2 regions of the Orrella sp. JC864 genome follow, and region 2 is predicted to be linked to the other one. Evidence: predicted binding sites of a transcription regulator. Region 2 holds the regulator's gene; the other holds the start of a gene.
What was found. Region 2 encodes FNR, which switches genes on or off when oxygen is low (the NO sensors DNR and NnrR bind a similar motif). Its sites were predicted from a motif close to TTGATNNNNATCAA; they were not measured.

Region 1: the regulator FNR is predicted to act here: its motif matches at 2,198-2,211, upstream of V8Z80_RS16570 (DASS family sodium-coupled anion symporter).

The regions. Positions count from the first base shown of each region.
Region 1 is NZ_JBANET010000020.1:13,124-24,871, forward strand. Features, by position in the region: gene V8Z80_RS16565 (Ldh family oxidoreductase) at 1-586, opposite strand, end outside; gene V8Z80_RS16570 (DASS family sodium-coupled anion symporter) at 589-2,085, opposite strand; gene slmA (nucleoid occlusion factor SlmA) at 2,523-3,101, opposite strand; gene V8Z80_RS16580 (pyrimidine 5'-nucleotidase) at 3,170-3,928, opposite strand; gene argB (acetylglutamate kinase) at 3,928-4,845, opposite strand; gene V8Z80_RS16590 (peroxiredoxin family protein) at 4,946-5,437, opposite strand; gene V8Z80_RS16595 (BON domain-containing protein) at 5,448-6,194, opposite strand; gene V8Z80_RS16600 (phosphoheptose isomerase) at 6,191-6,784, opposite strand; gene V8Z80_RS16605 (YraN family protein) at 6,793-7,290, opposite strand; gene rsmI (16S rRNA (cytidine(1402)-2'-O)-methyltransferase) at 7,356-8,285, shown strand; gene acuI (acrylyl-CoA reductase (NADPH)) at 8,510-9,496, shown strand; gene V8Z80_RS16620 (septal ring lytic transglycosylase RlpA family protein) at 9,527-10,519, opposite strand; gene rapZ (RNase adapter RapZ) at 10,512-11,411, opposite strand; gene hprK (HPr(Ser) kinase/phosphatase) at 11,418-11,748, opposite strand, start outside.
Region 2 is NZ_JBANET010000006.1:19,420-31,167, reverse strand. Features, by position in the region: gene V8Z80_RS07805 (malate synthase G) at 1-1,870, opposite strand, end outside; gene V8Z80_RS07800 (LysR family transcriptional regulator) at 2,002-2,904, shown strand; gene fnr (fumarate/nitrate reduction transcriptional regulator Fnr) at 3,014-3,739, shown strand; gene aceA (isocitrate lyase) at 3,819-5,132, opposite strand; gene queF (NADPH-dependent 7-cyano-7-deazaguanine reductase QueF) at 5,473-6,306, shown strand; gene V8Z80_RS07780 (MFS transporter) at 6,322-7,653, opposite strand; gene pgsA (CDP-diacylglycerol--glycerol-3-phosphate 3-phosphatidyltransferase) at 7,719-8,291, opposite strand; gene uvrC (excinuclease ABC subunit UvrC) at 8,343-10,169, opposite strand; gene nagZ (beta-N-acetylhexosaminidase) at 10,204-11,280, opposite strand; gene acpS (holo-ACP synthase) at 11,305-11,748, opposite strand, start outside.

The sequences.
Region 1 (11,748 bases), on a different contig from region 2:
GCACGCGCGCCTTGTTGGCGGCGATGGCGCTGGTGGCCATGTCCACCACCAGGGGCGCACGCCCGCCCGGCAGGGGCCCGGCAAAGCACAGCGGGTTGGTGGTCAGGCGCGCCTGGGCGCCGCCATAGGGCGCGACGGTCGGGGCGCGGTTGATGACGTTGGTGAAGGCCAGCAGCACCAGGCCGGCCTGCGCCGCCATTTCGCCATAGTGCCCCATGCGGCCCAGGTGATGGCTGTGGCGCAGCGTCAGCAGGCACAGCGCCTGCTCGCGGGCCCGGGCGATGGCCGCCTCGACCACCACCTTGCCCACGTGCTGGCCGAAGCCGTGGCGGCCGTCGTAGGCCAGCAGCGGCCCCTGGTCCTTGAGCAGCGCGGGGCGGCCGTCGGCCGCCAGCAGGCCCTTGCCCAGCACGCGGTGGTAGCTGGGCAGGATGGACAGGCCGTGGCTGGCATAGCCGACGCGGTCCGATTCGACCAGGTGCTGCGCGACGTCGGCGGCGATGTCGCCGGGCACGCCTTGCGCGGCCAGCAGCTGCCGGCCCAGCGCGATGGCCTGGTCGATTTCGAGGGTGACGGCTTCGTTCATGTCTACATCCATCCCAGCCAGCGCCAATAGGTGGCGCCCATCAGCAGCATCAGCAGGTAGCCGGCGATCGTGATCACGATGCCGACCTTGGCGAATTGCCGCGCGTTGAAGGTTTCCGTGCCCATGCACACCATGTTTTGCGGCGCGTTGATGGGCAGGATAAAGCCGAAGCTCACTGCAAAGCCCAGCAGCATGGTCATGCCCACGGCGTTGATGTCCCCCGGCAGCGTCTGCAGCACCGAGATCAGGATGGGCAGCATGGCCGAGGTCAGCGCCGTGGCGCTGGCAAAGCCCAGGTGGATCAGGATCAGGAAGGCGGTGAGCACGGCCAGCACGGCCAGCGGGCCCAGCACGTCCAGCCCGGTGCGGGTGACCACCTGGCTGCCCAGCCATTGGCCGGCCTGCGTGGTCAGCAGCGCCGTGCCCAGGCTGATGCCTACGCCGAACACGATGATCGTGCCCCAGGGAATGCGGCTTTGCACGTCCTTCCAGGTCATCACGCCGATGCGCGGCAGCATCAGCACCACCAGTCCGGCATAGGTGGTCGAAGTGGTATCGAAACGGTGCAGCTTGCCCTCGGTGGCCCACAGCGCCAACAGGCCGATCATCACGATCATCAGGCGCTTTTGCGCGGGCGTGGTGGGGCCCAGGTCGGCCAGCGAGCGCTCGACCGCTTCCTTGCCCCCGGCGATGCTGTCCGATTCGGGAGGCAGCATCTTCAGCACCAGGACCAGCAGCACTGCGGACATGATGACCGCCCAGGGCACGCCGGCCACCAGCCAGTCGGACCAGGTGACCCGTTCGCCCAGCATTTTCTCCATGAAGCCGACCGTCAGCAGGTTCTGTGCGGCGGCGGTCTGGATGCCGACGTTCCAGATGCTGGTGCCCTGGGCCACGACGATCATCAGGCCGGCGGCGATGTTCGAGCGTTTCTCGACGCCGAAGGCCGCGATCACGCCCATCATGATGGGCACCACGCAGGCGCTGCGCGCGGTGGCGCTGGGCACCAGCAGGCTCAGCACCACGATGACGGCGGTGGCGCCCAGCAGCGCCCGGCGCGTGGTGGTGCCCACGCGCGAGAGCGTGACCAGGGCGATGCGCTTGTCCAGCCCGGTGTGGGTCATGGCCGCGGCGATGAACAGGGCGCCGGCTACCAGCGCCAGCGCGCTGTTGGAAAAGCCGCTGAGCGCCATGCCGATGGCGGCCGAGGTGCCATAGGCCAGGCCCGGGTCGGCCAGCGTGGGCGCCGTGCCTATCAGGAAGGCCATGAGCGCGGTGATCATGATGGCGCTGGCCTCGTAGGAGACCGCTTCGGTGATCCAGATGACCACGGCGAAGGCCAGGATGGCCAGCATGCGCTGGCCGGCGACCGGCAGCTCGGCCGGCAGCGGCAGCAAGAGGACCGCGACAAGGGCCGCCAGGGCGGCGAACAGTCCGACAGGCAGGCGTACGCGCTCTGGCGTCGGTTTGGGGGCGGGGGCTGCGGCTAGCGAGTTCAAGCAAGGCTCCTGTACAAGGTGATACACAGGGCGGACATGCCGTCCTCTACAGGGCACGAAGCATTGCGGCCGCTCCTGCCTGCATTGTGTCCCGCATGGCCTCGATCGCGCCTTGACGCAGATCTAGCGCCGCGGAAAAAAGCCCCCACGCTGCGCCTTCGGCTTGCTGCCCCCCGAGGGGGCCGTTTTTGCCTTGGGGCGGCCCTGCGGCAAAAAAGCCCCCACGCTGCGCCTTCGGCTTGCTGCCCCCCGAGGGGGCCGTTTTTGCCTTGGGGCGGCCCTGCGGCAAAAAAGCCCCCACGCTGCGCCTTCGGCTTGCTGCCCCCCGAGGGGGGCCGTTTTTGCCTTGGGGCGGCCCTGCGGCAAAAAAGCCCCCACGCTGCGCCTTCGGCTTGCTGCCTCCCCGCGCAGGCCGCGGACGCGCCAGGCCGGCGCCGTCAGGGCGCCAGGATATGGCGCAGATGCGTTTCCGTATGCGCGGTGGGCGCCACCCGCCAGCCGCTTTGCGCATAGCGCAGCCAGCTGCCCAGCACGAAATGGGTCAGCAGGCTGCCGTAGGCGGCAGCGTCGGTGTCGGGCGGCAGCTCGCCGTCATTGACGGCGGTGCGTATGCATTGCTTGAACGACGCCTCGATGCGGTCGTTGACATGGTTGATGCGGTCCAGCAGCCGGTGATCCTCGGTAACGAGCGCATCGCCCGTCAGCACCCGCGTCATGCCCCGGTTGCGCTCGGAGAACGACAGCAGCATGCGCGCGATGCCGCGCGCCTGGCCCAGGCCGTGCTGCTCGACCACGGTGATCTGGTTGATCAGCGTGAAGATGCTGGTCTCGATGAACTCGATCAGTCCCTCGAACATCTGGGCCTTGCTGGCGAAATGGCGGTACAGCGCCGCCTCGGAAATGCGCATGCGGGCGGCCAGCGCGGCAGTGGTGATGCGCGCGGCGCGCGGCTGCTCGAGCATTTCTGCGAGCGTCTGCAAGATCTGGGTCCGTCGTTCTCCGGGTTTGCTGGCCATGGCGATGCTGGAGATCCTGTGGAAGCGGAGCGGCGCCCGCGCGCTGCGGCGCCGCGCCGGCGGCGCGGTCAGCGCCGGCGCACGGGGCGGCGCTGTTGCAGCAGGTGTTCGACCGAGTTTACCCGCAAGTCGACGTAATCTGCGCGCCCCCGGTGCAGCTTGGCGAACGGCGTGCCGGGGTGAAAAACGTGCACCGTGCGGATCCCTGCCGCGCGCGCGCCGCGCAGGTTGCACAGGGTGTCCTCGACCAGCACCGCGCGCGAGGCGGGGATGCCTTCACGCGCCAGCACGTAGCGCATCAGCGCCACCGAGGGCTTGGGCCGGAAGGTGCCGTGGATGCGCATCTGCTCGATGGCCCAGATGCTGTCGAAGGCCCGCAGGGCTTTCAGGTGCTTGAGCACGGCGCGGGCATAGTCCAGCGGGGCGTTGGTGACCAGCACCTTGCGTCCGGGCAGGCGGGCCAGCATGCGGGCCAGCCCCTTGGGCGCGCGCACCAGCGGGCCGACCTCGAAATCGTGGCTGAGCGCCAGGAACTCGCGCACGTCCACGCCGTGGTGGCGGTGCATGCCGATGACGGTGGCGCCGTAGCGGTGCCAGTACTTGGCGCGCAGGCGGTTGGCCTCGTCCTGGTCCACGCCCAGCGTACGCGCCACGGCCGCCGTCATGCCCACGTTGATGTGCGAGAAGATGGCGTGCGAGGTATTGTGCAGCGTGTTGTCCAGGTCGAACAGCCACACCGGGTGCGCCCGGTCAGCCGGACTCAGTTCCTGGCGGGTGCGCAGCCGGCGCACCGGCGGGCCGTGCAGCCGGCGCGGATCTGCAGCCATCAGCGCGACCGGATCATCGTGCCCACGCCCTGGTTGGTCAGGATCTCGAGCAGCAGGCAGTGCGGCACGCGGCCATCGACGATGTGCACGGAGTTCACGCCGTTCTTGGCCGCGTCCAGCGCCGAGGAGATCTTGGGCAGCATGCCGCCGGAGATCGTACCGTCGGCGAACAGGCTGTCCACGCTCTGCGCGGTCAGGCCGGTGAGCAGCTTGCCGTCCTTGTCCAGCACGCCGGGCGTGTTGGTCATCATCACGAGTTTCTCGGCGCCCAGGACCTCGGCCATCTTGCCCGCCACCACGTCGGCGTTGATGTTGTAGGCCTGGCCGTCCTCGCCGTAGCCGATCGGGGAGATGACCGGGATGAACTGGTCGTCCTGCAGCGCCTTGACCACGGCCGGCTCGATGCGCACCACGTCGCCCACGAAACCGATGTCCAGCTTCTGGCCGGGGTGCTCGCGGTCGTCCATCATCTTGCGCTCGGCCAGGATCAGCGCGCCGTCCTTGCCCGTCAGGCCGACCGCCTTGCCGCCGGCCTCGTTGATCATCATGACGATGTCCTGCTGCACCTGGCCGCCCAGGACCCACTCGACCACTTCCATGGTGTCGGCGTCGGTCACGCGCATGCCCTGCAGGAAGGTGCCCTGCTTGCCCACGCGGCGCAGCGCCGCGTCGATCTGCGGGCCGCCGCCGTGCACCACCACCGGGTTCAGGCCGACCAGCTTGAGCAGCACCACGTCGTGGGCGAAGCTGCGCTGCAGGCGCTCTTCGGTCATGGCGTTGCCGCCGTACTTGACCACGACGGTCTTGCCGTGGAAACGGCGGATATAGGGCAGGGCTTCGGACAATACGCCGGCCTTGATGGCGGGCGAGAGCGCGTTCAGGGATTCGGCAAGGGCGGCGTCTTCGGCGGAACTCATGGTGGCGGCTAACCTGGCTGTCTGGCTTGGCGGGCGCGGCCCCCACGGGCCGCGGCGAGCGGAAATTGTAGCTTGGCGCGCGCCGCGGCGAGCGCCGCGCTTAGCCGGCCAGGGCTTTTTCCAGGGCGGCGTGGAATTCGCCCTTGTCGTATTCGCCCAGGTAGCGCTTGACGATGCGCCCTTGCCTGTCGATCAGGAAGGCGGTGGGCGTGAGTCTGACGTCGCCGAAGGCGCGCGCGATCTCGCCCTTGGAATCCAGCACCACCTTGAACGGCAGCTCGCGCGTCTGCGCGAAATTGAGCACGTAGTTGGGCGGGTCGTAGTCCATGGCCACCGCGATGGTCTCGAAGCCCCGCTCGTGATAGCGCCGGTAGTTCTCGATGGTGTCGGGCATCTGCTTGATGCAGGTGACGCAGCTGGTGGCCCAGAACTTGACCAGCACCACCTTGCCTTCGAGCCCCTGCATGCTCAGCGGCTCGCCGGCGATGGTGGTCATGGCCACGGCGGGCGCTTGCGGCGCCGGGGTCCATACGAACCAGGCGCCCAGCGCGAGGACGATGGCGGCGGCCAGGCCGAGCAGGAGTTTTTTCATGGGGCCGCGCCTACTGGATGGGCATGACTTCGACGTTGGCGCCGCTGCTGCTGCCGCTGCCGGCCGGCGCCTGGTCGTTGCCCGGGGTGGTGATGGGGGCGGCCTTCTTCTGCGGCTCGGGGTTCTTGCCGGCCTCGAGCAGGGCGCGCTCTTCCTCGGGCGACATGATCTCGAACAGCTTGACCACGCGCTGCACGCCGCTGACGTTGGCCGCCGCCGCGGCGGCGTAGTCGCCTTCCAGGCGCGTGACCTTGCCCATCAGGTAGACGGTGCCGCGGTGGGTGGTGACCACGATGGTGCGCGAGGGCACCCCGCGCGTGTTGACCAGGGCGGCGCGCACCTTGGAGTTGACCCAGATGTCGTTGCGCACGATGTCGCCCGTGGCCACCGGGCCCACGGTGAGCTGGTTGACCACGCGGCTGACGTTCTCGACCTTGCCGGCCAGGGTGCCGGCCTGCTGCTTGCTGGCTTCGTCGGCGATGTCGCCCACCAGCAGCACCACGGTCTGGTAGACCGCCGCGCTGACCTTGGCCTTGTCGCCGAAGTGGCGGCGCATGTTGCTCTCGACCTTGAGCGCGATGTTCTGGTCTTCGAGCTGCACGCCGGCGGTGCGCCGGTCGGTGGCCACCAGCGCCGTGCCCCCGGCCGCCGCGCCCACGACCACCGGCGCGCAGGCCGACAGCGTGGCGGCGGCCGCCGCCAGCAAGGCGGCCAGCAGCAAGGAGCGGGCGGCGGTCCGGCGCGGGAAAGCGGTCATGCGGTGTCTCCTAGCAATAGGGCGTCGATGCCGTCGCACAAGGCGTGCAGCAGCAGGATATGGACTTCCTGGATGCGCATGGTTCGGTCATGCGGCACGCACAGGTGGATATCGTCGGGCCCGAGCAGATCGTTGAAGGCGCCGCCGCCCTTGCCCGACAGCGCGATGACGCGCATGTCGCGTTCGTGCGCCGCTTCGATGGACAGGGCGACGTTGGCGGAGTTCCCGCTGGTCGAGATCGCCACCAGCACGTCGCCGGGCTGGCCCAGCGCCAGCACCTGCCGCTCGAATACGTGCTCGTAGCCGTAGTCGTTGCCCACCGCCGTCAGGATGGAGGTGTCGGTGTTCAGCGCGATGCCGGGCAGCGGCAAGCGTTCGCGCTCGAAGCGCCCGACCAGTTCGGCGACGAAATGCTGGGCGTCGGCGGCCGAGCCGCCGTTGCCGCAGGCCAGGATCTTGCCGTTGTTGGCCAAGGTGGTGAACAGCAGTTCCACACCCTGGGCCAGCGGCTCGGCCAGGGCCCGGCCGCTTTCCTGCAGGACGGCGGCCGAATCGTTGAAATGCGCGGTCATGCGCGAGGTCATATCCATGCGCGCGATTATCTCACGGCCTCGAAAGCGGCGCGTATCCAGGTGATGCCGCCCGGGCCGGCGGCCACCACGTCGAAGCGGCAGGCCGGCGTGCGCGCGCCCCAGTGCCGCAGGGCCAGCTGAGGCAGGAAGAAGGCCGCAGCGCGGGCCAGCCGCTCCTGCTTGGCGGCGGCCACGCTGGCCGCCGCGCCGCCGTAGCGGTCGCTGGCGCGGTGGCGTACCTCGACGAAGACCAGTACGTCGCCTTCGCGCATGACCAGGTCGATCTCGCCGGCGCGGCAGCGCAGGTTGCGCGCCAGCGGCTGCAGCCCCGCCCGGCACAGCAGGCGCAGGGCCTGGTCTTCGCTGGCGCGGCCCTGGCGCTGGGCCGGCGTGGGCGGCCTGGCCGGCGGCGTCGGGCCGCCTGCCGCCCGGGTACGGCCGGCCGCCCGCGCGCGCCGGCGCAGGGCCTTGCGCTGGGCCTCGCGCGCGGCGCGCCAGGCGTGCAGATCGTCCGGTGGGGGCATGGGCGTGCGTGCCAAACCATTACACTGGCAGCATCGCCCACCGACCTTCCCCCAGCAAGTCCCCCATGAACCAAAAAGTCCAGTCCGCCGAGCCCGCCTGGCGCCGCGTGGCCGAGCGCGTGGCCGAGCAGCATTGGCCCGAGGGCGCGCTCTATGTCGTGGCCACGCCCATCGGCAACCTGGGCGACCTGGGCCTGCGCGCCTGGCAGGCGCTGCTGCGCGCGGACGTGATCGCCGCCGAGGACACCCGCGCCAGCCGCGTCCTGATGGACGCCTGGGGCATCTCCACGCCGCTGATGGCCGCGCACCGGCACAACGAGGCGCAGGCCGCCCAGGCCATCGTCGAGCGGCTGGCGCAAGGGCAGCGTGTTGCGCTGGTATCGGATGCGGGCGCGCCGGCCGTCAGCGACCCGGGCGCGCGCATCGTGCGCGCCGTGCGCGAGGCCGGCCGCCCGGTGGTCCCGGTGCCCGGGCCCAGCGCGGTGGTCGCCGCCCTGATGGGCAGCGGCGTCACCAGCGACGAGAATCCCGCCTTCGCCTTCGCGGGCTTTCCCCCCGCCAAGGCGGCCGCGCGCCAGCGTTGGCTGCGGCAATGGTGCGCCCTGCCGGCGCCGGTGCTCATCTACGAATCCCCGCATCGCCTGGCGGCCACCCTGGACGGCCTGGCCGAAATCGCCGGGCCCCAGCGCCGCCTGACGGTAGCGCGGGAGCTGACCAAGCGCTTCGAAGAGATCGACACCATCGAACTGGGGCAGGCCCGCCAGTGGCTGGCGGCCGCGCCGCAGCGCGGGCAGGGCGAATTCGTGCTGATCGTGCACGAGGCGCCCGCGCCCGAGGCCGCCGACGGGCAATCCGTGCCCCCCGAGACCGAGGCCTTGCTCGAGGCCTTGCTGGAAACCGTCTCGGTGCGCGATGCCGCGCGGGTGGCCGCGCGGGTCAGCGGGCTGCCGCGCGACCTGCTGTACGCCTGGGCCCTGGCCCGCAAGCCGGCCTGAAGCGGGCCGGCGGCGCGGGCAGTCCGGGCCGCCGGCGCCAGGCGGGCATCCGCCCTCCCATCGTCGCCGGGCGGGATTGAATTTTCTAACAGACCGGTCTATTCTTGGCGCTGCGAGAAGACCGCGGGAGCGGGTTCATCGGCGCATCCCGCGCAGCCTTGCCCGGCCGCGGCGGCTGGCCGATGTCTTCATGACTCTGAACGGATCCAAAGGAAGGGAGACGGATGTTCAAAGCGATACTGCTTAGCCAGCAAGACGGCCGTACCCACGCCGAAGTGACGGAACTGGACGATGCGCAGCTGCCGTCCGGCAACGTCACGGTGGACGTGGCCTACTCCACCATCAACTACAAGGATGGCCTGGCCATCACGGGCCAGGGGCCGGTGGTGCGGCAGTGGCCCATGGTGCCGGGCATCGATTTCGCCGGCACCGTCAGCCAAAGCGATGATCCGCGCTTCAGCCCCGGCCAGCAGGTGCTGCTGAACGGCTGGGGCGTGGGCGAGACGCACTGGGGCGGGCTGGCGCAGCGCGCGCGCGTGCCGGGCGACTATCTCATCGCGCTGCCCGAGGGCCTGAGCCCGCGCGCGGCGATGGGCATCGGCACGGCCGGCTACACGGCGATGCTGTCGGTGCAGGCCTTGCAGCAGGCGGGGCTGGCGCCGGGCGACGGCGAGGTGCTGGTGACCGGCGCCAACGGCGGGGTGGGCAGCTTTGCCGTCGCCATCCTGGCGCGGCTGGGCTATCGCGTGGCGGCCAGCACCGGCCGCCCGCAGGCGGCGCAGCGGCTGCGGGACCTGGGCGCATCCGAGATCATCGACCGCGCCACGCTGTCCGAGAAAGGCAAGCCGCTGCAGAAGGAGCGCTGGGCCGGCGCGGTGGACAGCGTGGGCGGGCACACGCTGGCCAATATCTGCGCCAGCCTGCGCTACGGCGGCGTGGTCACGGCCTGCGGCCTGGCGCAAAGCATGGATCTTCCGGCCTCGGTGGCGCCGTTCATCCTGCGCGGCGTCAGCCTGCTGGGCATCGACAGCGTCAGGGCTGCGCGCGAGCGCCGCGAGGCAGCCTGGCAGGCCCTGGCCCGCACGCTGGAGCAGCCGCTGATAGACCGCATCGCCGCCCGCGAAGTCGGGCTGGCGCAGGCCATCGAAGCGGGCCAAGACATCCTGCGCGGCACGGTCCAGGGGCGGGTGATCGTCGATCCGAACCGCTGAGCGCGGCCGGGAAACCGGCGGCGCCGGCCCCTAATGCCCGAAGGCCAGCGCCGGCTGCACGCCGGTACGGTCGGCCACCATTTGCAGGGCGCTTTCCGCCGCGGCGCGATCCGGATAGGGGCCGATGCGCACGCGGTACCAGCGGTCTACCTGCTGCACGGTGACGGCGGGCGTCTCGCCGGGCTGGAAGGCGCTGTTGACGCGACCGGCCAGCGCCTGCGCGTTGCCCGGTTCGCCGAAGGCGCCCAACTGCAGGAAATAGGCGCCGGCCACGGGCGCGGCCGCAAAGGATGCCGGTGCGGGCGGCGGCGGCAGCGGGCGAGGCGCCGCGGGCGGGGGCAGGGGCGCGGGCGCCTGCGCGGGTTCGCGCAGCGCCACCGGCTGCGCGGCCGGCGCCTGTTGCGGCGGGACGGCGGGCGCGCCGGCGGCGATGCGCCGGATCTCGTCGGGCATGATGCGCTCGACGATGACCTCGTCGCTGCCCGGGCCCAGGATGCCCAGCTTGTGGGCCGCCACGTACGACAGGTCGATGATGCGATTGCTGTGGAAGGGCCCGCGGTCGTTCACGCGCAGCACGACCGTCTTGCCGGTGGCCACCCGGGTGACGCGCACGTAGCTGGGAATGGGCAGCGTGGGATGCGCGGCCGTCATGGCGTACATGTCGTAGCGCTCGCCGTTGGAGGTGGGGTTGCCGTGGAACTTCTTGCCGTACCACGAGGCCACGCCGCGCGCTCGGTAGGGCTGGCCGCTGGTGTCGGGCACGTAGCGCTTGCCGAAGATCACATAGGGACGGTTCGGTCCGCTGGCCAGCGGCTCGATGCGCGGCACGGCGTCGGGCACCCTGTCCAGGTTGGACGGGGGCCTTGCGGGCGGGCCGTCGTCCTTGTAGTAGCCGCCGCCGCGCGTGCCGGTCTTGGGCGCCGAGCCGCAAGCGGCCAGCAGCAGTATCAGCGCCAGCACGGCCAGGCGGCAGAGCCAGGCCGGCAGGGGCAAAAACCAGGCTGGCGCGACCCTGTCAAGCATGCTCGTCGGGCAGCTGGTTGCGGTGGCGCACCAGCAGCGGCTGATGATCGGCGAAGCGCCTGGCCAGCTCCTCGACCACGTACACCGAGCGATGCTGGCCGCCCGTGCAGCCGATGGCCACCGTCAGGTAGCTGCGGGTGTCCTGGATATAGCGCGGCAGCCACTTGCGGATGAAAGCGGTGATGTCGTCGATCATCTGGCCGACCTGCTCGAAGCCGGCCAGCCACTTGGCCACGGGTTCGTCGCGCCCGGTCAGCGGCCGCAGGTTGCTGTCGTAGTGCGGGTTGGGCAGGCAGCGCACGTCGAACACCAGGTCCGCATCGCGCGGCACGCCGCGCTTGTAGGCGAACGACTGGAAGGTCAGCACCAGCGGCCGCCGGTCGGCCTGCACCAGGTCCCGCACCCAGGCGCGCAACTGCCCCGGCGTCAGTTCGGAGGTGTCGATGACGTGTTCCTGCTCGCGCAGCGGCGCCAGCAGCTCGCGCTCGCGCGCGATGCATTCCTTGAGCGACGGCCTGGCGCCGCCGGGCAGGTCCAGGCGGTCGGTCAGCGGGTGGCGCCGGCGCGATTCGGAGTAGCGCTGCACCAGCGTCTCGGTGTTGGCGTCCAGGAAGATCACGCGCAGGTGGGTGCCCATGCCGCGCAAGGCGGTGATCACGTCGGGCAGCTCGGCCAGCTCGCCCGGCGAGCGCACGTCGATGGCCACCGCCACGCGGCCCAGGTTGCTTTCGCGCGCGTTGGCGATGAATTCCTGCAGAAAGCGCACCGGCAGGTTGTCGATGCAGGTAAAGCCGGAATCTTCGAGCAGGCGCAGCGCGACGGACTTGCCCGAGCCGGAGATGCCGGTCAGCAGCACGACGTTCAGCGGGGGGGCGATGTCCTCTTCTTGCACGGCGTTCTATTTGCTGTTTTGCATGATGGCGGCGGCCTGCCGCTCCATGAATTCGCCCAGGGTGTCGATGCCCCGCAGCTTCAGGATGGTGTTGCGCACGGCGGCCTCGACCAGCACCGCCAGGTTGCGGCCCGCCGCCACCTGCAGCATGACGCGCCGCACCGGCAGGCCCAGCATGTCCTGGGTCATGTCCTGCAGCGGCAGGCGCTCGAACTTGTCCTGGGCGGTGGCGCGGATCAGGTGCACGATCAGCTTCAGGCGCATCTTGCGGCGCACCGAGGTCTCGCCGAAGATGGTGCGGATGTCCAGCAGGCCCAGGCCGCGCACTTCGAGCAGG
Region 2 (11,748 bases):
TGGAGCAACCCACGCTCTGCTCGATCCAGCGCACCACGTAGCCCAGGATGCCCTGCACGTTGTTGTCCAGCTCGCTGCGGATCTCCTCGGCCGACCAGGGCTTGCCGGCGGACACCGGGATGGTCAGCAGGCCTTCCAGCAGTTCCTCGCGCACGTCGGCCAAGCGGGTCTGCTCGAGCTGCTTCTGGATCTGGACCACGTCGACCTGGTGATAGTGCAGCGCATGCAAGGTGGCGGCGGTGGGCGAAGGCACCCAGGCGGTGTTGGCGCCGGCCTTGGGATGGGCGATCTTCTGCTCCAGCATGGCCGCCATCAGGTCGGGCATGGCCCACATGCCCTTGCCGATCTGAGCGCGCCCGCGCAGGCCGGCGTCCAGGCCCACCAGCACGTTGCTGCGCTCGTAGGCGCCGATCCACGGCGTGCTCTTCATGTCGCCCTTGCGCAGCACGGGGCCGGCTTCCATGACCGAATGCATCTCGTCGCCGGTGCGGTCCAGGAAGCCCGTGTTGATGAAGGCCACGCGCTGGGCCGCGGCGGCGATGCAGGCCTTGAGGTTGACGCTGGTGCGGCGCTCCTCGTCCATGATGCCCATCTTGATGGTGTTGCGCGGCAGGCCCAGCAGGTCTTCCACGCGCGAGAACAGCTGGTCCGAGAAGGCGACTTCGTCCGGGCCGTGCATCTTGGGCTTGACGATGTAGACCGAGCCGGCGCGCGAGTTGCAGCCGCTGGCGCCCTTGCGCCTGAGATCGTGCATGGCCGCCAGGGTGGTGACCACGGCGTCCATGATGCCCTCGGGGATCTCGTTGCCGTCGCGGTCCAGGATGGCCGGGTTGGTCATCAGGTGGCCGACGTTGCGCACGAACATCAGCGAGCGGCCATGCAGCGTCAGCGGCTGGCCGTCGGCGCCGGTGTACTGGCGGTCGGGGTTGAGCGCGCGCGTGAAGGTCTTGCCGCCCTTGCTGACCTGCTCGGTCAGGTCGCCCTTCATCAGGCCCAGCCAGTTGCGGTAGACGTGGGTCTTGTCCTGGGCGTCGACCGCCGCCACCGAATCCTCGCAATCCATGATGGTGGAGATCGCCGCCTCCAGCAGCACGTCCTTGACGTGCGCGGCATCGGTCTTGCCGATGGGATGCTGCGCGTCGACCTGGATCTCGAAGTGCAGGCCGTGGTTGACCAGCAGCACGGCCGAGGGCGCCTCGGGCTGGCCCTGGTAGCCCTTGAACTGCTCGGGCCGGGCCAGGCCGGTCTGGCCTTGGGCGGTCTTGACGACCAGCTTGCCGCCTTGCACGGCATAGCCGGTGGCGTCCTTGTGCGAGCCCTGCGCCAGCGGCGCGGCCTCGTCCAGGAAGGCGCGCGCGCGCGCGATCACGGCCTGGCCGCGCTTGGGGTTGTAGTCGCCGCCGCGCTCGGCGCCGCCGTCCTCGGGGATGGCGTCGGTGCCGTACAGCGCGTCGTACAGGCTGCCCCAGCGCGCGTTGGCGGCGTTCAGCGCATAGCGCTGGTTCGAGACCGGCACCACCAGCTGCGGGCCGGCCTGCTGCGAGATCTCCGGATCGACCTGCTCGCTGCCGGCCCGCACCGTCTCGGGCTGCTCGCGCAGGTAGCCGATCTCGGCCAGGAACCGGCGATAGGCCGCCATGTCGCGGATCGGCCCGGGGTGGGCCCCATGCCACTTGTCCAGCTCGGCCTGCAGGCGGTCGCGCTCGGCCAGCAGCTCGCGGTTGCGCGGGGCCAGCTCGTGGACCAGCTCGGAAAAGCCCTTCCAGAACGCGGCGCTGTCCACGCCGGTGCCCGGCAGGGCCTCCTGCTCGATGAAGCGGTCCAGGATGTCGGCTACTTGCAGGCCATGGCGGTCGGTGCGTGCTTGCATGGGGTCTCCTTGTGGCAATGTGCGGGGGTGGGCGTGCGGGATGCGCCGCCCGTCTTCAGGATCAGTGTACGGGTTGGGAATGCAGATAAAAAGGTTATAAAAATAGCTTCATTTTTTACTAGAAAGAAAAAATGGACCGTTTCAAGCAAATGGAGAGCTTCGTGGCCGTGGCCACGCTGGGCAGCCTGTCGGCGGCGGCGCGCGCCGAAGGCGTGGCGCCGGCCATGATCGGGCGGCGCATCGACGCGCTGGAGGCGCGCCTGGGCGTCAAGCTGCTGGTGCGCTCCACCCGCAAGCTCTCGCTGACCGCCGAGGGGCGCACCTTCCTGGAGGAGGCCCAGCGCATCCTGCGCGACCTGGAAGATACCGAGGGCCTGGTTTCGCAAGGCAGCCGCCGTCCCAGCGGGCCCTTGCGCGTGAGCGCGCCGGCCGGTTTCGGGCGGCGCCACGTGGCGCCGCTGCTGCCCGAGTTCATCCGCGCGCATCCCGAACTGCAGGTCACCCTGGACCTGAGCGACCGGCTGGTGGACCTGATCCAGGAACGCTTCGACTGCGCGGTGCGCATCGGCGACCTGGTCGATTCGGGCCTGGTCGGCATGCGCCTGGCCGACAACCGGCGCGTGGTGGTGGCCTCGCCCGCCTATCTGCAGGTCCACGGCAAGCCGCGCCAGCCCGCCGACCTGGCGCGGCACAACTGCCTGTCCTTCGGCACGCGGGGCAACCAGGCGCGCGGCTGGCTCTTTCGCGTCAAGGGGCAAACCGTGGCGCAGAAGGTCAGCGGCACGCTCGAATGCAGCGACGGCAGCGTGCTGCACGAATGGACGCTGCAGGGCCACGGCCTGTCCTGGCGCTCGCTGTGGGAGGTCCGCCAGGACCTGGACAGCGGCCGGCTGGTCACCGTGCTGGACGACTACGCGGCCCCGCCCAACGGCATCTTTGCCATCGTGCCCGAGCGCAAGCACCTGCCCTTGCGCGTCAAGGTCTTCGTGCAATGGCTGCGCAAGGCCTATGCCCGCGAGGATCACTGGGCCTGAGGCGGCATTGCCGCCGGGCGGCGGCGCATGGCCGCGGCCGCTGCCACTACAATGCCAGTCGGCGGCCCGGCCCATTCCGGCCGGCGCCGCGTCGCTACCGGAAATCATCATGCAAACCAGGGTTCCCGTCGCACCCGATGCGCCCCATTGTTCCACCTGCATGCTCAGCCACCTGTGCCTGCCCATCGGCATGGCCGCCGCCGACGTGGCCAGGCTGGACGAGCTGGTCAGTGAACGCGTGCGTGTGGGCAAGGGCAAAAACCTTTATCTGACCGGCGATCCCGTCGATGCCGTCTACGCGGTGCGCTTCGGCTCGCTGCGCACGCAACTCGAACCGGCCGACGGTCAGGTGCAGATCACCGGCTTTCACCTGCCGGGCGAACTGGTGGGCATGGATGCCATGGGCCAGCCGCGCCACGTCTCCAGCGCCATCGCGCTCGAGGATTCCGAGGTCTGCGTCATCCGCCTGGCCGAACTGGACCGCATCGCCCTGCACCTGCCCGCGCTGCAGGCGCAGATGCGCAAGCTCATGAGCCAGGAGATCAACCGCTCGCAGCAGATGCTGCTGGCCCTGGGCAACATGCGCTCGGAACAGCGCGTGGCCGGCTTCCTGCTCAATCTTTCGCAGCGGCTGGCCGGCCTGGGCTATTCGCCCAGCGAGTTCATCCTGCGCATGAGCCGCGAGGAGATCGGCAACTATCTCGGGCTGACCCTGGAGACCGTCAGCCGGCTGCTGTCGCGCTTTGCGCGCGAGGGCTTGATCGCGGTGCATCTGCGCGAAGTCCGTATCCTGGATGGCGAGGCATTGAAGCAGGTGTTCGGCCAGGAGTGCTGAAGCGGGCCGCGCCGGCAAGCGCGGCCCCGCGCTTGCCGGCGCGGACAAAGCGGGCGGGCGCCAGGCCCGCCCGGCCTCATCAAGCCGTGGCCGGCTCGTCCTGGAACTGCGCCTCTTCGGTCGAACCGGTCAGCGCCGTGGTCGAGGACTTGCCGCCCTCGATCACCTGGGTGACGGCATCGAAATAGCCCGTGCCGACCTCGCGCTGGTGCTTGACGGCCGTAAAGCCCAGTTCGGCCGCCGCGAATTCCTTTTGCTGCAATTCGACGAAGGCGCTCATCTGGCGGCGGGCATAGCCGTGCGCCAGCTCGAACATGCCGTAGTTCAGCGCATGAAAACCCGCCAGCGTGATGAACTGGAACTTGTAGCCCATGGCCCCGAGCTCGCGCTGGAAGCGGGCGATGGTGTCGTCGTCCAGGTTCTTTTTCCAGTTGAAGGACGGCGAGCAGTTGTAGGCCAGCAGCTTGCCGGGATGGGCGCGATGGATGGCCTCGGCAAAGCGGCGCGCATAGGCCAGGTCGGGCGTGGCGGTCTCGCACCACACCAGGTCGGCATAGGGCGCGTAGGCCAGGCCGCGCGAGATGGCCTGCTCGATGCCCGCGCGGCTGCGGAAGAACCCCTCGGCCGTGCGCTCGCCGGTCAGGAAGGGCCGGTCGTTCTCGTCCACGTCGCTGGTCACCAGGTCGGCCGCATCGGCATCGGTGCGGGCCAGCAGCACGGTGGGCACGCCCATGACGTCGGCGGCCAGCCGCGCGGCGGCCAGCTTGGCGATCGCATCGCGGGTAGGCACCAGCACCTTGCCGCCCATGTGGCCGCACTTCTTGACCGACGCCAGCTGGTCCTCGAAATGCACGCCGGCCGCGCCCGCGTCGATCATGGCCTTCATCAGCTCGTAGGCATTGAGCACGCCGCCGAAGCCGGCCTCGGCATCGGCCACGATGGGGGCGAAATAATCCACATAGCCCTCGTCGCCGGGTTCCTTGCCCTCCATCCACTGGATCTGGTCGCAGCGCTGCAGGGCATTGTTGATGCGGCGCACCACCTGCGGCACCGAATTGGCCGGATACAGCGACTGGTCCGGGTACATCTCGCCGGCCAGGTTGGCATCGCCCGCCACCTGCCAGCCCGAGAGGTAAATGGCCTTCAGGCCGGCCTTGACCTGCTGCATGGCCTGGTTGCCCGTGAGCGCGCCCAGGGAATTGACGAAGGGTTTTTCATGCATCAGCGTCCACAGCCGCTCGGCGCCCCGGCGCGCCAGCGTATGCTCGATGGGCAGCGAACCGCGCAGCCGCACCACGTCGGCGGCGCTGTAGTCGCGCCGCACGCCTTGCCAGCGCGGGTTGTCGGTCCATTGCTTCTGCAGGTTGCGGATCTGGCTCTCGCGAGCATTCATGGCATATCTCCTGGATGAGTGAAGGGAATAACAAGGCAACACAGCGTTTGCGCCAGGCCGGGCTGGATACCGCGATGCCGGACCGGCGCCTGGGAAAAAGTCTATGCCCGTGCTGCACCGCGCAAAGCTGCTTTTCCGCTCCTTTTGGAGATTATTTTTTCCTTTAAAATCAATTTACTGCAAACATCATTCCGCAATACGGAATTCATCACGATGCCGTGAAACGCCGCTCGCGCTGCACCGCAACAGCCGCTTTCATATCCCGCCGCCGGCATTTCACGATACAAAAAATCGCCCCCTTGGACCGGACTACAATGGCCGGTCTACCGACACGCCCGCCATGACGCCTCTTGCACATGCCCCCCTGGGCCAGACCGTGGCCTATCCCAGCCAGTACGATCCCGGCCTGCTGTTTCCCATTGAACGGGCGCCGGCGCGCGCCGAGCTGGGCCTGCCGGCCGGCGCCGCTTTGCCTTTCGACGGCGTGGACATCTGGAACGCCTACGAACTGTCGTGGCTGGATCCGCGAGGCAAGCCGCGCGTTGCGCTGGCGCGGTTCCAGGTGCCCGCCGCCAGTGCCTGCCTGATCGAATCCAAATCGCTCAAGCTCTATCTGAACTCCTACAACCAGACGCCGATGGCCGATGCGCAAGCGGTGCGCGACCGGATCGCCGCCGACCTGGCGCGCGCGGCTGGCGCGGCGGTGGGCGTCGAGCTGATCCTGCCGCAGGACTATGCCGGGCTGTCCCTGGGCGAACCGGCGGGCCGCGTCATCGACGAACTGGACGTGGACATCGACGCCTATGCCCCGGATGCGGGACTGCTGGGCATGGACACGGCGCGCGGCACGGTGCAGGAAAGCCTGGTTTCGCGCCTGCTCAAGTCCAATTGCCCGGTCACCGGCCAGCCCGACTGGGCCACCGTCCAGGTGTCCTATCGCGGTCCGGCCATCGACGCGGCCGGCCTGCTGCGCTATATCGTGTCGTTTCGCCAGCACAGCGGCTTTCACGAGCAATGCGTCGAGCGCATGTTCCTGGACATCCAGGCCCGCTGCCGCCCCGAGCGCCTGAGCGTGTACGCGCGCTACACCCGCCGGGGCGGGCTGGACATCAACCCGTGGCGCGGCACGCCGGGCCTGCCGCCGCCCGCCGAGCAGCGCACCCCCAGCCAATAGGCCGGGGGTTTCCGGCTACGCGGCCTTGGACCAAGCCTGGCTCGGCGCCCGCGCCGCGCGCGCGATGAGCGAGGCCAGCAAGGCGCCGACGGCAAAGGCCGCGCCCGCCGCCAGCCAGGGACCGTGCCCCAGCCCGGCATCGAGCATGATGCCAAAGGCCAGCGGGCCCAGCGCGGCGCCCACGTCCATGCCCGAATACACCAGCCCGTAGACCGAGCCCAGGGCGCCCTTGGGCGTGACGCTGCGGATGAGCATGTCGCGCGAAGGGCCGGACATGCCCGAGCACAGGCCGGCCAGGCCCACCATGGGCGCGGCCAGCCAGGCGGGAATCCAGCCCAGCGCCAGGACCACCAGCACCAGCCCGGCCATGCACAGCGAGGCGCCGACTACTCTTTCGGTGCGCGGCGTGGCCGAGACCAGGAAGCCGCCGATGATCATGCCCAGGGCCGAGCACACCATGTAGCCGGACAGGGCCGTGCTGGCCGTCACCGCCGACAGGCCGTAGAGCTTGCCCAGCAGCGGGATCGTATAGTTCTGCACCGCGGACAGGGCAACCGAGGTCATGCCGAAGAAAAGGAACGCGCCCCAGAGCGCCGGACGCGCGGCCAGCGCCCCGATCGTGGCCAGCACGCCCGTGGGCAAGGCGGCCTGGGCCGGGTCGGGACGGCCCGGCGCGCGGCCGCCCGGCTTGTCCTGGCCGGCGCCCGCCGCGCCCTGCCGGCCGCCCGCCTCGTGGATGTCGCCAGCCAGCAGGCGTCTGGCCAGCACCGTCATCAGCAGCACGGTCGCCACCAGCGCGGCCGCCCCGAAGGCGGCCACCCGCCAGTTGAACAGCAAGGTCAGCGTGGTGATGAATACCGGCGTCAAGGCCCAGCCCAGGCTGCCCGTCAGGCCGTGCGTGCTGAAGGCGTGCCCCAGCCGGGCCTGGCTGACTCGCTTGTTCAGGATGGAGAAGTCGGCCGGATGAAAGACCGAGTTGCCCACGCCGGCCACCACGGCAGCGGTAAACAGCATGGCATAGCCGTTGGCCAGGCCGATCAGCACGCCCGAGGCGACGAAGCACGACAGGCCGAACCACAGCACGGGCCGCGCACCCACCCTGTCCACCACGAAGCCCGATGAGGCCTGCCCCAAGCCGGACGTCACGAAGAAGGCCGAGACCAGCAGCCCCAGCCGCGCGTAGTCCAGGCCGAACTCGGCCCCCAGCGAGGCGTAGAGCGAGGGGATGACCAGCTGGAAGAAATGCGATGCCGCATGCGCGATGCCCACCACCAGGATGGTGAGCCAATCGCGTCGCTTGAGCAGCGCATCCGAGGCCTGGAAGGAAGCGGCCGAGGGCGCAGGCATAACGTAACTCTCTGTCTCTTGCGGCGGGGTCGGGCCGGCTGCCCCGCTCTGTTGCATGATGCCGGTCAGCGCGACCGTTCGCGGATCGCCGGCCAGGCGCGTTGAAGGTAGTACAGCATGGACCAGACGGTCAGGACCGCGGCCACGTAGATCAGCACAGTGCCCACGCCGTCCAGGTCCACGCCCGCCACCGGGTGGTCGTACAGCAGGCAGGGAATGGCGATCATCTGCGCGGCCGTCTTGAACTTGCCCAGCCTGTGCACGGCCACGCTGGCGCTGGCCCCGATCTGGGCCATCCATTCGCGCAGGGCCGAGATGGTGATCTCGCGGCCGATGATGATCAGAGCCACGAAGGCGTCGACCCGCCCCAGGTTCAGCAGCACGAGCAGCGCCGCGCAGACCATCAGCTTGTCGGCCACCGGGTCGAGAAAGGCGCCGAAAGCCGAAGTCTGGTTCCAGCGCCGCGCCAGCCAGCCGTCGAACCAGTCGGTCAGGGCCGCCACGATGAAGGCCACCGCCGCCAGCAGGTCGCGGGTGGGCAAGGCCAGCCAGCCCTCGGGCAAGTAGAACAGCGCGACCACCATGGGGATCATGGCGATGCGCAACCAGGTGAGGACTATCGGTAGATTCAGCGGCATAGTGAAGCGTATGCTACCTCAGTCCAGGCTGGCGCATGGCGACAGGCCGTTTCAATGCAGGGCATCGTAGATGCGCTGGGCCAGCTCCCACGAGATGCCCTCGACCGAAGCCAGGTCGTCCACGCCGGCCCGCGCCACGCCCGCGAACCCGCCAAAACGCGTCAGCAGCCGCTGGCGCCGGCGCGCGCCCACGCCCTCGATCTCTTCCAGGCGCGAGACGGTACGGGCCTTGGCACGGCGGGCGCGCATGCCCGTGATGGCGAAGCGGTGCGCCTCGTCGCGGATCTGCGCGATCAGCATCAAGGCGGCCGACTCGCCGCCCAGCGCCTTGGGCGGGCGGCCATCGGCAAAAACCAGGGTCTCCAGGCCCACCTTGCGGCCCTCGCCCTTGGCCACCCCCACCAGCGTGCCGATGTCCAGGCCCAGCTCGGCGAATACCTGGCGGGCCACCTCGACCTGCCCTCGCCCGCCGTCGATCAGCACCAGCCCCGGCATGGGCGCCTCGCCGTCGGCAACCTTGCCGAAGCGGCGGGTCAGCACCTGGCGCATGGCGGCATAGTCGTCCCCGGGGGTGATGCCCGCGATGTTGTAGCGCCGGTATAGCGAAGGCTGCATGTCGTGATGCTCGAACACCACGCACGAGGCCTGGGTGGCCTCGCCGGCGGTATGGCTGATGTCGAAGCACTCGATGCGCAGCGCATCGAGCGCGGCCTCGTCGGCATCGAGTTCGAGCACCTCGGCCAGCGCGGCGGTGCGGGCCGCGCGCGCGCCGGACTCGGACAGCGCGCGCGCCAGGGCCATCTGCGCGTTGGCGGCGGCCTGCTCCAGCCAGGCGCGCCGCACGCCTTGCGGGCGCGCCAGCACGCGGGTGCGCACGCCGGTATGTTCGGCCAGCAGCGCGAGCAGCTCGGGATCGGGCAAGGCATGGCTGCACACCAGCACCGGCGGCAAGGCATTGTCCAGGTAATGCTGCGCCACGAAGGCCGCCAGCACCTCGGCCGGCGGCTCGCCTTCGGCGTGGGCGGGAAAGAACGCCTTGTCGCCCAGGTGGCGCCCGCCGCGCACCATGGCCAGGTTCACGCAGATCCTGCCGCCGGCGCCGGCCACCGCGATCACGTCGGTGTCCTCGCCGCCGGTCTCCTCCATGGTCTGCTGGTGCAGCACGCGGGCCAGCGCGCCCATCTGGTCGCGCAGCGCGGCCGCCTCTTCGAAGCGCAACTCGCCCGAGGCCTGCATCATGCGCGCCTCGATGTCGTCCAGCACCTCGCGGGTGTGGCCGTTCAAAAAACGCGAGGCGCGCTCGACGTCGCGGGCGTAGGCCTGGGCCTGGATCTCGCCCACGCAGGGCGCCGAACATCGGCCGATCTGGAACAGCAGGCAGGGCCGCGAACGATTGGCAAAGACGGTGTCCTCGCAAGTGCGCAGGCGAAACACCTTCTGCAGCACCTGGATGGTCTCGCGCACGGCCCAGGCGTTGGGATAGGGGCCGAAATACTGGCCCGGCCGGCTGGTCGAGCCGCGGTAATAGGCGATGCGCGGGTAGTCGTGCGCGGTGATCTGCAGATAGGGATAGGACTTGTCGTCGCGAAACAGGATGTTGTAGCGCGGCTTCAGGCTCTTGATCAGGTTGTTTTCCAGGATCAGCGCCTCGGCCTCCGAGCGCGTGACCGTCACCTCCAGGCGCGCCACGCGCGCCACCATGTGCGCGATGCGCGGGCTGCTGGAAGTCTTCTGGAAATACGAGGACACGCGCTTCTTGAGGTCGCGCGCCTTGCCCACGTAGAGCACCTCGTCCTGGGCATCGATGTGCCGGTACACGCCCGGCAGGTTCGGCAGCCGGGCGAGAAAATCCTTCAGGTCGAAATCCGATTCTGCCATGCCGCCAGTTTAGCGGGATGCGAGCCGGCCCGGCTCAGCCCGCTGGCCGCAGCGCCGCCAGCGAAGCCTGCGCGCGGCGATAGCGCTCGCTGGCCTGCAGGGATTTCCAGCCCGGGGCCGGGCGCTGCGGCCGCAGGCCGCGGATGCGGGCCAGCGAGGCCGCCGTGGGTGCGGCATCGAGCCCGGCCAGCAGTTCGTCGGCCAGGTCCGGCCGGTTGCACACCAGCACCATGTCGCAGCCCGCGCCCAGCGCGGCCCGCGCCCGGGCATGGATATCGCCGGCCACCGCCGCGCCTTCCATGGTCAGGTCATCGGAGAACACCACGCCCTGGTAATCCAGGCGCCCGCGCAGGATGACCTCGATCCAGCGCGAGGAAAACCCGGCCGGCTTGTCGTCGACCTTGGGATAGATCACGTGCGCAGGCATGACCGCCTGCAGCACGGCATCGCCCAGCCAGGCATAGGGCGCGGCATCCTCGGCCAGGATCTGGTCCAGGCTGCGCTCGTCCACCGGCACCGCGTGATGGGAGTCGGCCTGGACATGGCCGTGGCCTGGGAAATGCTTGCCGCAGGCCGCCATGCCGGCCTGCGCCAGCCCCTGGGCCAGCGCCCGCGCCAGCATGGCCACCACGCGGGGATCGCGGTGCAGCGCGCGCGTGCCGATAACCTGGCTCTGGCCGTAGTCCAGGTCCAGCACCGGCGTGAAGCTCATGTCCACGCCGCAGGCGCGCAGCTCGGCAGCCAGCACATAGCCGAAGTCGGTGGCCAGCCGCATCGCGGCCAGCGGATCCTGGTCCCAGGCCCGGCCCAGCGCCTGCATGGGCGGCAGGTGCGTGAAGCCGTCCTCGCGAAAGCGCTGCACGCGGCCGCCCTCGTGGTCCACGGCGATCAGCAGCGGCTCGTCGCGCACTTCGTGGATCTGCCTGCACAGCGCGGCCAGCGCCTTGCGGCTTTCGAAATTGCGGGCGAACAGGATCACCCCGCCCACGGCGGGATGGCGCAAGCGGCGGCGTTCGGTCTTGCTCAGCTCGATGCCCTGCACGTCGACCATGACGGGCCCGGGCGGCTGCCGGCCGTCGGGCTCGGCATGCGGGTGTTTTTTCTTGGACATGATGGGGTCCGGTTCCAGTATGTGCTAGCGGCCGGCCGACGGAGGCCGGGCTGCGCCGGCCTCGACCACCACGTAGGCGGCGGCCAGGTCCGACTCGTCGGTAAGCGAGACATGGGCGGGACCGAAGCGGGCCTCGAACCAGCCCTTGAGCGGTTCGGCCAGGACCACCACCGGCCGTCCGCCCGGCGCGTTCAGGGTTTGCATGCGCGTCCACCACATGGGCTGGTGCATGCCCAGCCCGATGGCCTTGGAAAACGCTTCCTTGGCGCAAAAGCGCGTGGCCAGGTAGCGGATGCCGCGCGCCGGATCGCGGCGGCGGCGCGCCTCGAACACGCGCAGCTCGTCCTCGCCCAGGATCTTGGCGGCAAAACGGTCGCCGTGGCGTGCCAGCGCGCGGGCGATGCGCTCGGTGCGCAGCAGGTCCATGCCGATGCCGGCAATGGCCCCTTGCGGCAGCGCGGGCGCAGG